DNA from 3 places in the Mesorhizobium sp. LNHC221B00 genome. Region 2 is predicted to be linked to each of the others. Evidence: riboswitches for the same ligand, from Rfam matches in the RefSeq annotation. Region 2 holds a riboswitch; each other region holds the start of a gene.
What was found. Region 2 has a riboswitch for cobalamin ahead of X741_RS146150 (DUF1636 family protein). Riboswitches for the same ligand answer to the same signal wherever they lie in the genome.
Positions count from the first base shown of each region.

Region 1: it holds a riboswitch for cobalamin, as region 2 does, so the genes downstream of both, X741_RS164755 (aromatic ring-hydroxylating dioxygenase subunit alpha) here and X741_RS146150 (DUF1636 family protein) in region 2, are expected to answer to the same signal.
Region 3: it holds a riboswitch for cobalamin, as region 2 does, so the genes downstream of both, bluB (5,6-dimethylbenzimidazole synthase) here and X741_RS146150 (DUF1636 family protein) in region 2, are expected to answer to the same signal.

Region 1 covers NZ_AYWR01000001.1:312,307-316,222, reverse strand. Annotated here, with positions in the region: gene X741_RS164745 (PqqD family protein) at 1-16, opposite strand, end outside; gene X741_RS164750 (hybrid-cluster NAD(P)-dependent oxidoreductase) at 164-1,264, opposite strand; gene X741_RS164755 (aromatic ring-hydroxylating dioxygenase subunit alpha) at 1,322-2,569, opposite strand; cobalamin riboswitch at 2,683-2,885, opposite strand; gene X741_RS164760 (DUF680 domain-containing protein) at 3,377-3,592, shown strand; gene X741_RS164765 (DUF680 domain-containing protein) at 3,671-3,868, shown strand.
Region 2 covers NZ_AYWR01000016.1:64,202-68,117, reverse strand. Annotated here, with positions in the region: gene X741_RS146145 (winged helix-turn-helix domain-containing protein) at 1-930, shown strand, start outside; cobalamin riboswitch at 960-1,167, shown strand; gene X741_RS146150 (DUF1636 family protein) at 1,206-1,634, shown strand; gene cobW (cobalamin biosynthesis protein CobW) at 1,637-2,689, shown strand; gene X741_RS146160 (cobaltochelatase subunit CobN) at 2,706-3,916, shown strand, end outside.
Region 3 covers NZ_AYWR01000013.1:95,522-99,437, reverse strand. Annotated here, with positions in the region: gene X741_RS148940 (DUF2277 domain-containing protein) at 1-85, opposite strand, end outside; gene X741_RS148945 (exodeoxyribonuclease VII small subunit) at 255-506, opposite strand; gene X741_RS148950 (histone deacetylase family protein) at 510-1,436, opposite strand; cobalamin riboswitch at 1,558-1,738, shown strand; partial or broken gene bluB (5,6-dimethylbenzimidazole synthase) at 1,741-2,415, shown strand; gene X741_RS148955 (hypothetical protein) at 2,532-3,515, opposite strand; gene X741_RS148960 (TetR/AcrR family transcriptional regulator) at 3,607-3,916, opposite strand, start outside.

The DNA of each region.
Region 1 (3,916 bases), on a different contig from region 2:
TGCCGGATTGTCGCATGTTTGCTCCCCGCCGAAGCAGGCCGCGCGGATGATCGCCGGCCCTCACGGTCAACCCTACCGTTGTAGAGGCGTCTAACCATTTGCAGGGTTTTTGGCAAGATGGCCCGCAGGCCCGGCGAGCGCGACCGCAGGCCCTGCCTGCTGGTTACGCCTCGATTTCCAGTGCCGACAGCGGCTTGGAGCAACAGGCCAGGATGAAGCCGTCGTCGATCTCATGATCGAGGATGCCGCCATTGTGGCTCATCTCGACATCGCCGGAGACCTTCTTCACCTTGCAGGTTCCGCACAGGCCGAATTCGCAGGCGGCGGGAATCCGCACGCCCGAAGCGCGCGCCGTCTGCAGCACCGTCTGGCCGGCGACGCATTCGGCGTCGACCTCCGAAAGCGAGAAGCGGATTGGCGTTGCCGCTTCGACCGGAACAACCGTGCCGCCTTCCGCGGGCGCCGCGAACGGCGCCGGGACCTCCTCCACGGCAGGGGCTGCAAAGCTCTCCTGATGGTATTGCGTCATGTCGAAGCCGGAGGCTTCAAGCATGCCGCGCACGGCGCGCATGAAGGGATCGGGGCCGCAGCAGAAGATTTCGCGCTCGCGGAAATCCGGCGCCAGCAATGGCAGCCGGATCGCGTCGATGCGGCCCATATGGCCGTACCAGCCCTCGCGGCTCGACCGCTCCTCGATCATGAAGCCGAGCGACAGGCCGGGCATATGGCCGCCGAGCAGTTCGAGCTCCTTGCGGAAGATGATCTCTTCCGCGCGCCGCGCGCAATTGACGAAGCCGACATCGGTCCACGGCGCGCAGTCGTTCAGCCAGCGCAGCATCGACATCATCGGTGTCACGCCCGAACCGGCCGAGATGAACAGATATTTGGCCGCCGGATGGCTGTGCAGCGAGAAGTCGCCTGCCGGCCCGTAGGCCTTGACGTGCGAGCCGGGCACCAGATGGTCGAACATCCAGCGCGTGCCGATGCTGCCGGCCTGCGCCTTTACCGTCACCGCGATCGAGAATGGCCGCGACGGTGACGATGACAGCGTGTAGGTGCGCATCAGCGGCCCGTCCGAAGTCGGCAGCTCCAGCGTCACGAACTGGCCCGGCTTGTAGCGGAACCAGGTCTGGTTGTCGGACCGGAAGGTGAAGGTCTTCACGTCGGGCGCCTCATCGCTGACGCCGATCACTTCCAGCACCTGGAGCCGGTCGTTCCACGGCGCCATCTGGTCGAGATGGCGATAGAGGCCAAGATCGGTCATCGCATTCATCCTCTGGTCCTTGTTGCCCTGCTCATGTCGTGTTTGGGCGACATGAGCTCACGCAACGCTGCGCAGCGCCGGCTTGCCGTCTTCGGCAAGGCGCGGACCGATGAAGCGGGCGTACCAGTCGACGAACTGGATGACGCCTCCCTCGTGCAACTCCGAATAAGGGCCGGGCTCATAGGCCGGCGACAGGATGCCGAAGGCGTTCTCCTCGACGATGCGGCGGTCCTGGTCGTTGGTCTCGGTCCACACATGGGTGAGTTCGGCGAGATCGTAGTCGACGCCCTCGACCGCATCCTTGTGGACCAGCCATTTGGTCGTCACGGCGGTTTCCGTGGCGCTGATCGGCAGCACGCGGAAGGTCACGGCATGGTCGATGAGGATATGGTTCCATGTCGTCGGGTAGTGATAGTGCATCAAGGTGCCGATGCGGTCGGCCGAGACGTTGTCGGAGAGGTTCTTCCTCACCGCCCGCTTGCCGCTCATCGTGTAGCTGACGGCATCGCGCAGCAGCGGCGCGCGGGTGGCGCGATACTGCCCGGCCGGATCGATGCGGAACTTGCTCGGCAGGCCGGCCGCCTCGCATTTCGCCCAGTGCGCCAGCATCTCCGGATCGCTGTCGGCGCCCTGCACGCCGGTGACGGTCGGTGCTTCCGGGAATGTCTTGCACAGCTCCGGGTGATTGCCCGCGCAATGATAGCACTCGCGGTTGTTTTCCCAGACGAGCTTCCAATTGCCCTTCTCGATGATCGTGCTCTCGAAGGCGATCTTCGCCTCGCCGAGCCGGTGCGGCTTGAGGTAGGGTTCGATCATCGCCCGCATCGGCGCGAAGTCGGCCGGCTCCTTGCCCAGGCAGATGAAGATATAGCCGGCGACGCTTTCGCAGGCGACCGGCTTCAGCCCGAACTGGCTCTTGTCGAAACCCTCGGCCATCTGGCGGGCGAACAGCAGGCGGCCGTCCAGCTCATAGGTCCACTGGTGATAGGGGCAGACCAGTTTGGCGGCCATGCCCTTGTCGGTGTTGCAGACGCGGCTGCCGCGGTGGCGGCAGGAATTGTGGAAGGCGTTTATCTTGCCCTGCTGATCGCGCACCAGCACGACCGGATAGTCGCCGATCTGCACGGTGATGAAGCTGCCTGGCTTGGGCAGCTCGCAATCATGGCCGATGAACAGCCAATCGCGATACCAGATCAGCTCCATGTCGAGCTTGAAGTAGTCCGGATCGGTGTAAAAGGGCTGTTCCAGCGAAAAGCCCTGTCTGCGGCTGTTCAAGAGCCTCAGCATGTCGTTGCGAGCATCCATGTCCTGTCCTCATATCCAAGGACTGAACTGGTGGTGATGGAGGAAGGATCGGACGCAGGCCGGCGCCAGCCGGGAATGCATCATCCGCCCCTTGACCGCCCACCGCGATCAGTCGAGTTCTAGCAATCTCGGGCTGGTTTCCGGGCTCTGGAGTCGTCCTTGCGGACCATCGCGACACCTTCCCAGGCTTTCGCCCAGTGGTCTCCCGTTGCGACTTGAACTCCACCACCGTTGCGGGGGCAGCGCCGGATTCTGACCGGCTTCCCAATTCTCCACTCCGTCGTCACGAAGCGGCACCTGATTTGGCGTGATCTAATCACGGCACGCATCGCGGCGTCGGCATGAAAACGACATCGCATCCATGCGGCGCGACACGCATGCAAGATCGTCCCTACAAGGATCGCGACCGTTGAAACCGGCTCGTCGCCAGCACCCCAACGTTGTTTTTCGATCCTTGGCCGGAGCCAAAAAAAGGTTAACAGTTTCGAAAAGTGACTATTAGCGAAACCTAAAATCGAACCGAACGGTTCGTTTCTGTTGACGGTGCGTGCAGGACGTTGTGAACGCTGGGCCTCCGACACAGTTGGTGATAGCTCCCTTGATCCTTCTAACTGATTGATAAAAAAAGCAAAAAAATTGATGTGGAAGCCGGTGGTACAATTTCAAGTGGTGGATTCATGGTCCACGCGGAACAACTTCGTGATTGGAAACGGCCATCTGGCTTTCCCAAATCGGGGCTGTCCGAACGACGCGATTTCATCCCAAGACACGCCGCTAGACGGACGGAAAAATACTGGAGTACCCAAAATGAAAAAGATTGTTCTCACTGCCGCCGCCCTTCTGGCCATTTCCGGCAGCGCCTTCGCTGGTAGCGACCATTATAGTTCGGACCATTACGGCTCGAATGCGACCCCTGCAGCCACTGCCGTCGACAGCTCGTACACCGCTTCGGTCAAGAAGTCGGAACCGGCTGCTCAGACGCCTGTCCAGGGTGCCGACCACAACCTTTTCGGTAACCGCTAACAGGCGACCGCCGGTTGACGGCTGCTTGCCCGCCGTCCTGGCGAACTCAAAAACCCATCAAAATTCAGGAGACTTGAAATGAAGAAGATCATTCTTGCTGCCGCCGCCGTTCTGGCCATTTCCGGCAGCGCTCTCGCCGGCAGCGACAACTATGGCGCCAACCAGCCTGCCGTGACTTCGACCGACAATTCGTACACGGCTTCGACCAAGAAGTCGGAACCGGCTGACCAGAAGCCTGTCGTCGGCGCCGACCACAACCTCTTCGGCAACAACTAAAGCCGACCCGGCAATGGCGGGTTTGCCCGCCATGCCGTGGAATTCGAG
Region 2 (3,916 bases):
GCTTCTTTCCTGCCGGTGGAGACCTGGCCGCTGATGCGCTGGCGCATGCAGCGCGCCGAGCAAGGCAAAGAGATGTATCTGGGGCTGGCCAAATGGGGCCGTGAGCACGCCGCCTATATAGAAGAGATCTACCGCGAGGTCGTCGCGCGCGGCCTGATCGCTGCTTCCGCGCTCGAAGGCCAGAAGGGCTCGGGCGGCTGGTGGGGCTGGAGCCACGCCAAGCATGCCTTCGAATGGCTGTTCTGGGCCGGGCGCATCACGACGGCGCACCGCCGCGGATTCGAGCGCTTCTATGACCTGCCTGAGCGCGTGCTGCCGCCGGCGATCCTAGACCTGCCCGTACCGGCCGCCGAGGACGCGCACCGCGAATTGCTGCGCATCTCCGCCCGCGCCCACGGCGTGGCGACATCAGGCGATTTGCGCGACTATTTCCGCCTTTCCCCCGCCGACATGAAGGGCCGCCTGGAGGAATTGGTCGAACTCGGTGAGCTGCTGCCGGTGCGCGTCGAAGGCTGGGATAAGCCCGCTTACCTGCACAAGGATGCCCGTCTGCCCAGGAAAATCGACGCCCGTGCCTTGCTAGCGCCGTTCGATCCCGTGGTCTTCGAACGCTCGCGCTCGGAGCGGCTGTTCGATTTCCACTACCGTATCGAGATCTACACGCCGGCCGAAAAGCGCCAATACGGCTATTACGTCCTGCCGTTCCTGCTCGGCGACAGGATTGTAGCGCGCGTCGATCTCAAGGCCGATCGGCCGGCGAGTGTGCTACGCGTCCACGCAGCCTATGCCGAAGCTGGCGCACCGCCTGAAACCGCCGCCCAGCTTTTCGAGGAATTGAAGCAAATGCAGGGCTGGCTCGGGCTTGAGCGCATGGAAGTGACGCCCGCTGGCGACCTCGGACCGTCACTTGCCGACATCGCCATGTCGTAGGCCCGCGTTGACAGTCCTGCCCGCAACAGCCTAAATCCGCTCCAGACGGTCTCTTCTCTTCAATGAGAGGGGCTAAGAGGGAATGCGGTGCGGGATGAAAAAATCTCAAATCCGCGGCTGTCCCCGCAACTGTAAGCGACGAGCCAAGGCCGAAAGCCACTGGGAATTCCCGGGAAGGCGGCTAACCAAGGCGATGACCCGCGAGCCAGGAGACCTGCCGTCTGCGACAACATAATCCGATCGCCCGGCGGGTTTCCGGGCAAGGAGCCCGGTTTTTGGACCAGAACAGCAGTTTTTCGGCTGGCACAGCGGACAATTCGTCCGCCGACAGCGATGCCTTGTCCGGCGTCACCGTGATCATCTGTGCCTCGTGCCGTGACGAAACCGGCTCCGACGCCCATCCCCGCGCCGGCGAACTGCTGGCTGAGGATACGCGCAACGCCGCCTCGGGCGAAGATATCCGCGTCCGCACCGTCGAATGCCTCGGCAATTGCAAGCGCCGCCTCAGCGCCGCGATCCTGCGCGACGGCTGCTGGAGCTATGTCTTCGGCGACCTGACCACGGCCAGCGGCGCCGACCTTGTCGCCGGCGCAAAGCTCTTCGCCACTTCCACCGACGGCCTCATCCCATGGCGTGGCCGGCCCGATAGCCTCAAGCGCGGCCTCGTTGCCCGCATCCCTCCTCTCGACATGCTGAAGGACTGACCATGACCGCTCCAGATTCGTCCGCCAACCTTTCCCGCGTTCCCTGCACCGTCGTCACCGGCTTTCTCGGCGCCGGCAAGACGACGCTGGTCCGCCATCTCCTGGAAAACGCCGGCGGCAAACGCATTGCCATCATCGTCAACGAGTTCGGCGACATCGGCATCGACGGCGAGATTTTGAAGGGCTGCGGTATCGACACCTGCCCGGAGGAAAACATCGTCGAACTGGCCAATGGCTGCATCTGCTGCACCGTCGCCGACGATTTCGTGCCGGCGCTCGACCAGATCCTGGCGCTGACGCCGAAGGTTGATCACATCCTGATCGAGACGTCCGGCCTGGCTCTGCCCAAGCCGCTGGTCCAGGCCTTCCAGTGGCCGACGGTGAAAAGCCGCGTCACGGTCGACGGCGTCATCGCCGTGGTCGATGGCCCGGCGCTGGCCGAAGGCCGCGTCGCCAACGACATGGACGCGCTGCAGGCGCAGCGCGCTCAGGATGAGAGCCTCGACCATGACGACCCGGTCGAGGAAGTGTTCGAGGACCAGATCGCCTGCGCCGACCTGATCATCCTGTCGAAGAGCGACCTGATGGACGCCGCAGGCTCAGCCCGCGCCAACGCCATCATCAACGAACACTCCGCCCGCGCCGTGAAGATCGTGCCGACCTCGCATGGCAAGGTCGATCCCTCCGTGCTGCTCGGCCTCGGCCTCGCCGTCGAGGACGACATCGAGAACCGCAAATCCCATCATGACGGTGCGTTCGACCACGAGCATGACGACTTCGACACCTTCATCGTCGACATTCCCTCGATCGCCAATCCCGACGAGCTGGCAAAGCGCGTCGCCAACGCCGCCGAGCAGGAAAACGTGCTGCGCGTCAAAGGCTTCGTCGAGGTCGGCGGCAAGCCGATGCGGCTCTTGCTGCAGGCGGTCGGCCCACGCGTCAATCATTACTATGATCGCGCCTGGACCGCCGAGGACGATCGCCGCTCGCGCCTGGTCGTCATCGGCCTCAAGGGGCTGAACCGCCCGGCGATCGAACGCATACTCGCCGGCTGATCTCGGACAGGCCGCGATGCACATCCTCACCACGACTTCCGTCTCGCTCGACGATCTCGCCGAGCCGGTCGACCTGCGGCAGACGCCGGCGGATATCGTGGCGCTGTCCTTCACCGACAGCGATCTGGCCGGACTGGCGGCGGCGTGGAAGGCCGACGCCGGCCGCCTGCCCTCGATGCGGCTCGCCGCACTGCGCGACCTGCGTCATCCCATGTCCGTCGACCTCTGGGTCGACAGCGTCGCCCGCCATGCCAAGATCATCCTCGTGCGCATCCTCGGCGGCTACGACTGGTGGCGCTACGGCTGCGACCAGCTTGCCGCGACTGCCCGCGCGCACGGCATAAAACTGGCGCTGCTGCCGGGTGAGAGCCACGACGAGGATCTCCGCCTCATCGAAGCCTCGACGCTGCCGCGCGAGGAGTTGGATAGCCTGCTCGGCTATTTCCGCGAGGGCGGCCCGGCCAATATGAGTGCGCTGATGCGGAGGCTGGCGGGGCTGGCGGGGCAGGATGCGGAAATTGCCGAGCCGGTCGAAGTTCCAAAAGTCGGCTACTACGAGCCCACACGCGGCATCGTCCCCCTCCCCCTCGAGGGGAGGGTCCGGCCGCCGGCCGGGGGTGGGGTCCTCTCCGGAGCGCGCCGACTCAAGGAAACGTCGCCCCCGGTCGTACCGACCCCACCCGGCCCTGCGGGCCACCCTCCCCTCGAGGGGGAGGGAAACGCCACGCCAGTCATCCCGATCCTCTTCTACCGCTCGATGCTGCTAGCCGCCGATGTCGCGCCGATCGATGCGCTTTTCGAAGCACTCACCCAACGCGGCATAACCCCCGTCCCGATCTTCGTCTCCAGCCTCAAGGACCCGGCATCCCTGGCCTTCGTGGAAACCGCGCTCGCCACGCTGAAACCCGCCGCCATCATCGCCGCGACCGCCTTTGCCTCCGGCGCCGAACCCGGCGTCGAGACCCTGTTCGACCGCGCCGGCGTGCCCGTCTTCCAGGTCATCATCGCCACCACCCGCCGCGACGTGTGGGACAACAATCAGCGCGGCCTGGCGCCCGCCGACCTTGCCATGCATGTCGTGCTGCCCGAACTCGACGGCCGCATCCTGGCCGGCGCCATTTCCTTCAAGGGCGAGAGCGAGACCGATCCGGCACTTGGTCATCGCGCTTTCGCCAATCGGCCGGAACCGGATCGCGTCGCCCAAGTCGCGGACCGCGTTGCGGCTTT
Region 3 (3,916 bases), on a different contig from region 2:
GGACGAACTGAAGTGCCGCGTCGCGGACTTCGTCGTTGGTTGCCGGCGGATCAAAATTGAACAGGGTCTTGATGTTTCTGCACATCGCTTCCGTATCTCCTCTTGTCCTGGAGCCGTTTCAATCGGGACGAACTCTATCCTTAGTCATGATCGTGTCCAAAAACCGGTGAGACCGCGCGCCAAGAGCGGTTCTATCTCTTTGTTTTAACGCAATTCCGGACGGAAAACCGGCTCACACTTTTCCTGGAATTGCTTTAGTCCGCGTCGAGCGGCTCCGTCCCGACCGGCTTGCCGTCGCGCGACAGCCTGATCTTCTCGACCTTATCCTCGGCGGCCTTCAGCAGCCGGTCGCAATGCACCTTCAACGCCTCGCCGCGCTCATAGATCTTGATCGACTGGTCGAGCGGCACGTCGCCACGCTCCAGATCATCGACGATCTTCTCCAGCGCGTCGAGTGCCTGTTCGAAGCTCATCGCCTTGACGTCTTCGTTGGTCTCACCAGCCATCGTTCATCCTTTCATCAGTCGCCCGACATGGGCGGCGACCGAAAATGCCAATCCCTGCAGATCGTAGCCGCCCTCGAGCAGGCTGACGAGCCGGTTGCCGCTGTGGCGCGCGGCACGCTGCATCAGCTGGCCGGTCGCCCAGTCGAAATCGTCCTCGGTCAGGTTGATCTCGGCCAGCGGGTCGCGGTGGTGCGCATCGAAGCCCGCGGAAATGACGATCAAATCCGGCGCGAAATTGTCGAGCGCCGGCAGCACGCGCGACAGGAAGGCATCGCGAAACACCTCGCTGCCGGTCTGCGGCGCCAGCGGCGCGTTGACGATATTGCCGGCGCCGATCTCGTTTTTCGCGCCGGTGCCGGGGTAGAGCGGCATCTGATGCGTCGAGCAATAGAGCACCGAGGGATCATCCCAGAAAATGTCCTGCGTGCCGTTGCCGTGATGCACGTCCCAGTCGACGACCGCGACGCGCTCGACGCCATGCTTCTTCTGCGCATAACGCGCGGCGATGGCCGCCGTGTTGAAGAGGCAGAAGCCCATGGCCGTGGTTTTTTCGGCATGGTGGCCGGGAGGCCGCGCTGCGATGAACACATTGTCGGCGCGGCCCTCAAAGACATCGTCGACGGCGGCATTGGCGGCGCCGATCGCCGCGATCGCCGCTTGCCAGCTCTTCGGGCTGGCGGTGGTGTCGGCATCGATCCGGGCGATGCCTTGGTCAGGGATGGCGGCGCGCACGCGGGCGACGAAATCGGCGGGATGCGCGTAGAGGATGGTGGCCTCGTCACCTTCCGGCGCCGTGACACGATCGAGCGCGGCAAAGGCCTCGTCGTCGAGCACGCGCTCGATGGCGCGCAAGCGATCCGGCCGCTCGGGGTGGCCAGGCGGCGTGATGTGTTCGAGGAAGATCGGATGCGTGTAGAGACGAGTGGCCATGCTCCCTATCTAGTGCCCCGGCGCCGCGATGGCCATGCATCGCGGCTCGATCGCTGGGGAAAATCACGTCTGCGTCCATTGGCGTCGCTGCGGGGATTGGCGCCCCGGGCGGTTCGGCGTAAGGTCGCCGACACTGCCTGGTGCCCGCCGCAAGCGGGAGAATCGGGAACACGGTTGAATCCCGTGGCGTGCCCAACGCTGTGAGGGGGACCGCGCCGGTAAATGCCACTGTCGATGACGGGAAGGCACCGGACGCGGGTTGATCCCAAGCCAGAAGACCGGCCTGGCAGACATCGTCATCCGCATGGTCAGGCGGCTGGCATCGATAGCAATCGCAAGGGGACAAGCGATGCCGGAACACATGACCGCTCATGGTAGCGACGGATTTGACCAGATGGCGCGAGACGCGGTCTACCGCGCCATGTTCACGCGGCGTGACGTGCGCAGCCATTTCCTGCCCGACGCGCTCGACGATGAGGTGCTGGCGCGGCTGCTGCTTGCCGCCCATCACGCGCCATCGGTCGGCTTCATGCAGCCGTGGAACTTCATCGTCATTCGCGATGCCGCACGACGAGCGGAGGTGCGCGACCTGTTCCTCGCCGCGCGCGAGCAGGAATTGCCGGCGATCGAACAGGAAAGGCAGGCGCTCTACCGCAAGCTCAAGCTGGAAGGCATCTGCGAAAGCGCGCTCAACATCTGCATCACCTGTGACCGACAACGCTCGCAGGGCTCACCGCTGGGACGCTGGCACAATCCGGAAATGGACCTCTACAGCACGGTCTGCGCGGTGCAGAATTTCTGGCTGGCCGCGCGCGCCGAGGGCGTCGGCGTCGGCTGGGTCAGCATCATCGAGGCCGGGGCGCTGAAAAGCCTGTTGTCCATTCCCGATCACGTAACGCCGGTCGCCTATCTCTGCGTCGGTCGGGTCTCCGAATTTGCGCCCAAACCGGACCTTGAAACGCATGGCTGGGGCCGACGCCTGCCGCTGCCCGAATTGATCATGAGCGAGACTTTTTGCGGTCAGGGCGAGGTGCGGCTCAAATCGGCGGTGGCACGCCTCAACGCCGTCGATGCCGCGCCGGCAAGCCCGGCCAATCAGCGTGTCGCGCCCGCCGTGTCCCAGCGCGAGCCGCCGAAGGAGGCCAGCGCCTTGTCCTTGAGTTCCCTGAACTTCGACGAGGCCTCGGCGAGCCGGGCGTCCCAGGCGGGATCGGGCACCTGGCCGGCGATGGTCTTGAAATAGACCTGCATCAGGCAAGCGATGGCGAAGGGCTCGATGAAAGCCGCTTTGAACGCCCAGGCAAAGACGATGGCGAGCACGAAGGCCCAACCAGCCAGTTGCCCCGGCATGATGAAGAGAATTGCGGCGGCAGGAACCAGCATAGCCAAGAAGATGACGAAAGAGACGCCCCACATGATGACCGCCAGCCAGACGGCGTTCTTGACCATGGTCTTGCCGTTCTGGGCATAGAGCACAACGCCTTGCCGCGCCGTCTCGAATGGCGAGGACGAATTGATGCGGATGTTGTAGCCAAGGATGATCTCATCGACATAGGTCAGCGACAGGCGGATCACCGTGTTGATGAAGGAGACAAGACCGCTCAGGCCCGGAATCGGCAGGAAGGCGGCGATGCTACCGAGCAGGCCGGTGACAGTGCGAATGGCGCCCTTGACCAACTGGTCGACGACGAAAAGGATATTGGCCTCGGCGAACCGCTCGGTCACGACTTGCCTGGCATAGGCGATCTGGTTCTGGCCGCCGGGGACGTCCTGGCCGTCGATCAGATGGACCATGACGGCGATATGGCCGGCCTTGACGACGTAGAGGATGTATTCTCGGATCCAGTAGACGGCGATCGAGACGACGCCGAAGCCAACCACGCCGCCCCATAGGGCAAAGGACATCGGCCCGTCGGGATCTGTGGAGATATGGCCGACGCCATAGCCGACCGAGGCACCGGTGCCGGTCGCCATGATGTAGGCCAGCGTGATGCCGAAATAGACGATCATGCGAAAGACAATGAAGGGCCAGGTCCGCATCATGATGGACACCGACCTGCCGATATCGAAATCCCACATGCCCCGAATCCCCCTCAGAGATGGAGGGAGAGGATGCGCTCGGCCCGAAGATTGTCAATCGTGGGTGGGTCGCCGGACCGCGGACGGGATTTCAGTGCGGCTGCGAACCCGGTTTCCTGAGCAGGCCTTCGAGCAGTTGCTTGAACGCCGCCACCACCTTCCTCGATGTCGCTTCGGGATCGTTCGAATTGGCGATCCGCTGCGCCGCCTGGCTGCTGGCGCCGTTGATCAGCCGTGCGGCGGTCTCGGGGTCGACGCTCGGGACGACCACCCCCTCCCCCTGCAGCGCGGTCAGATGATCGGTCATTGAACCGACGCAGGCATTGGCATTCGACCACTGTGCCGGATTGCCCAGCACGGCCGGACCGTCGCGGAACATGATACGCTGGATCTCCGGCTCC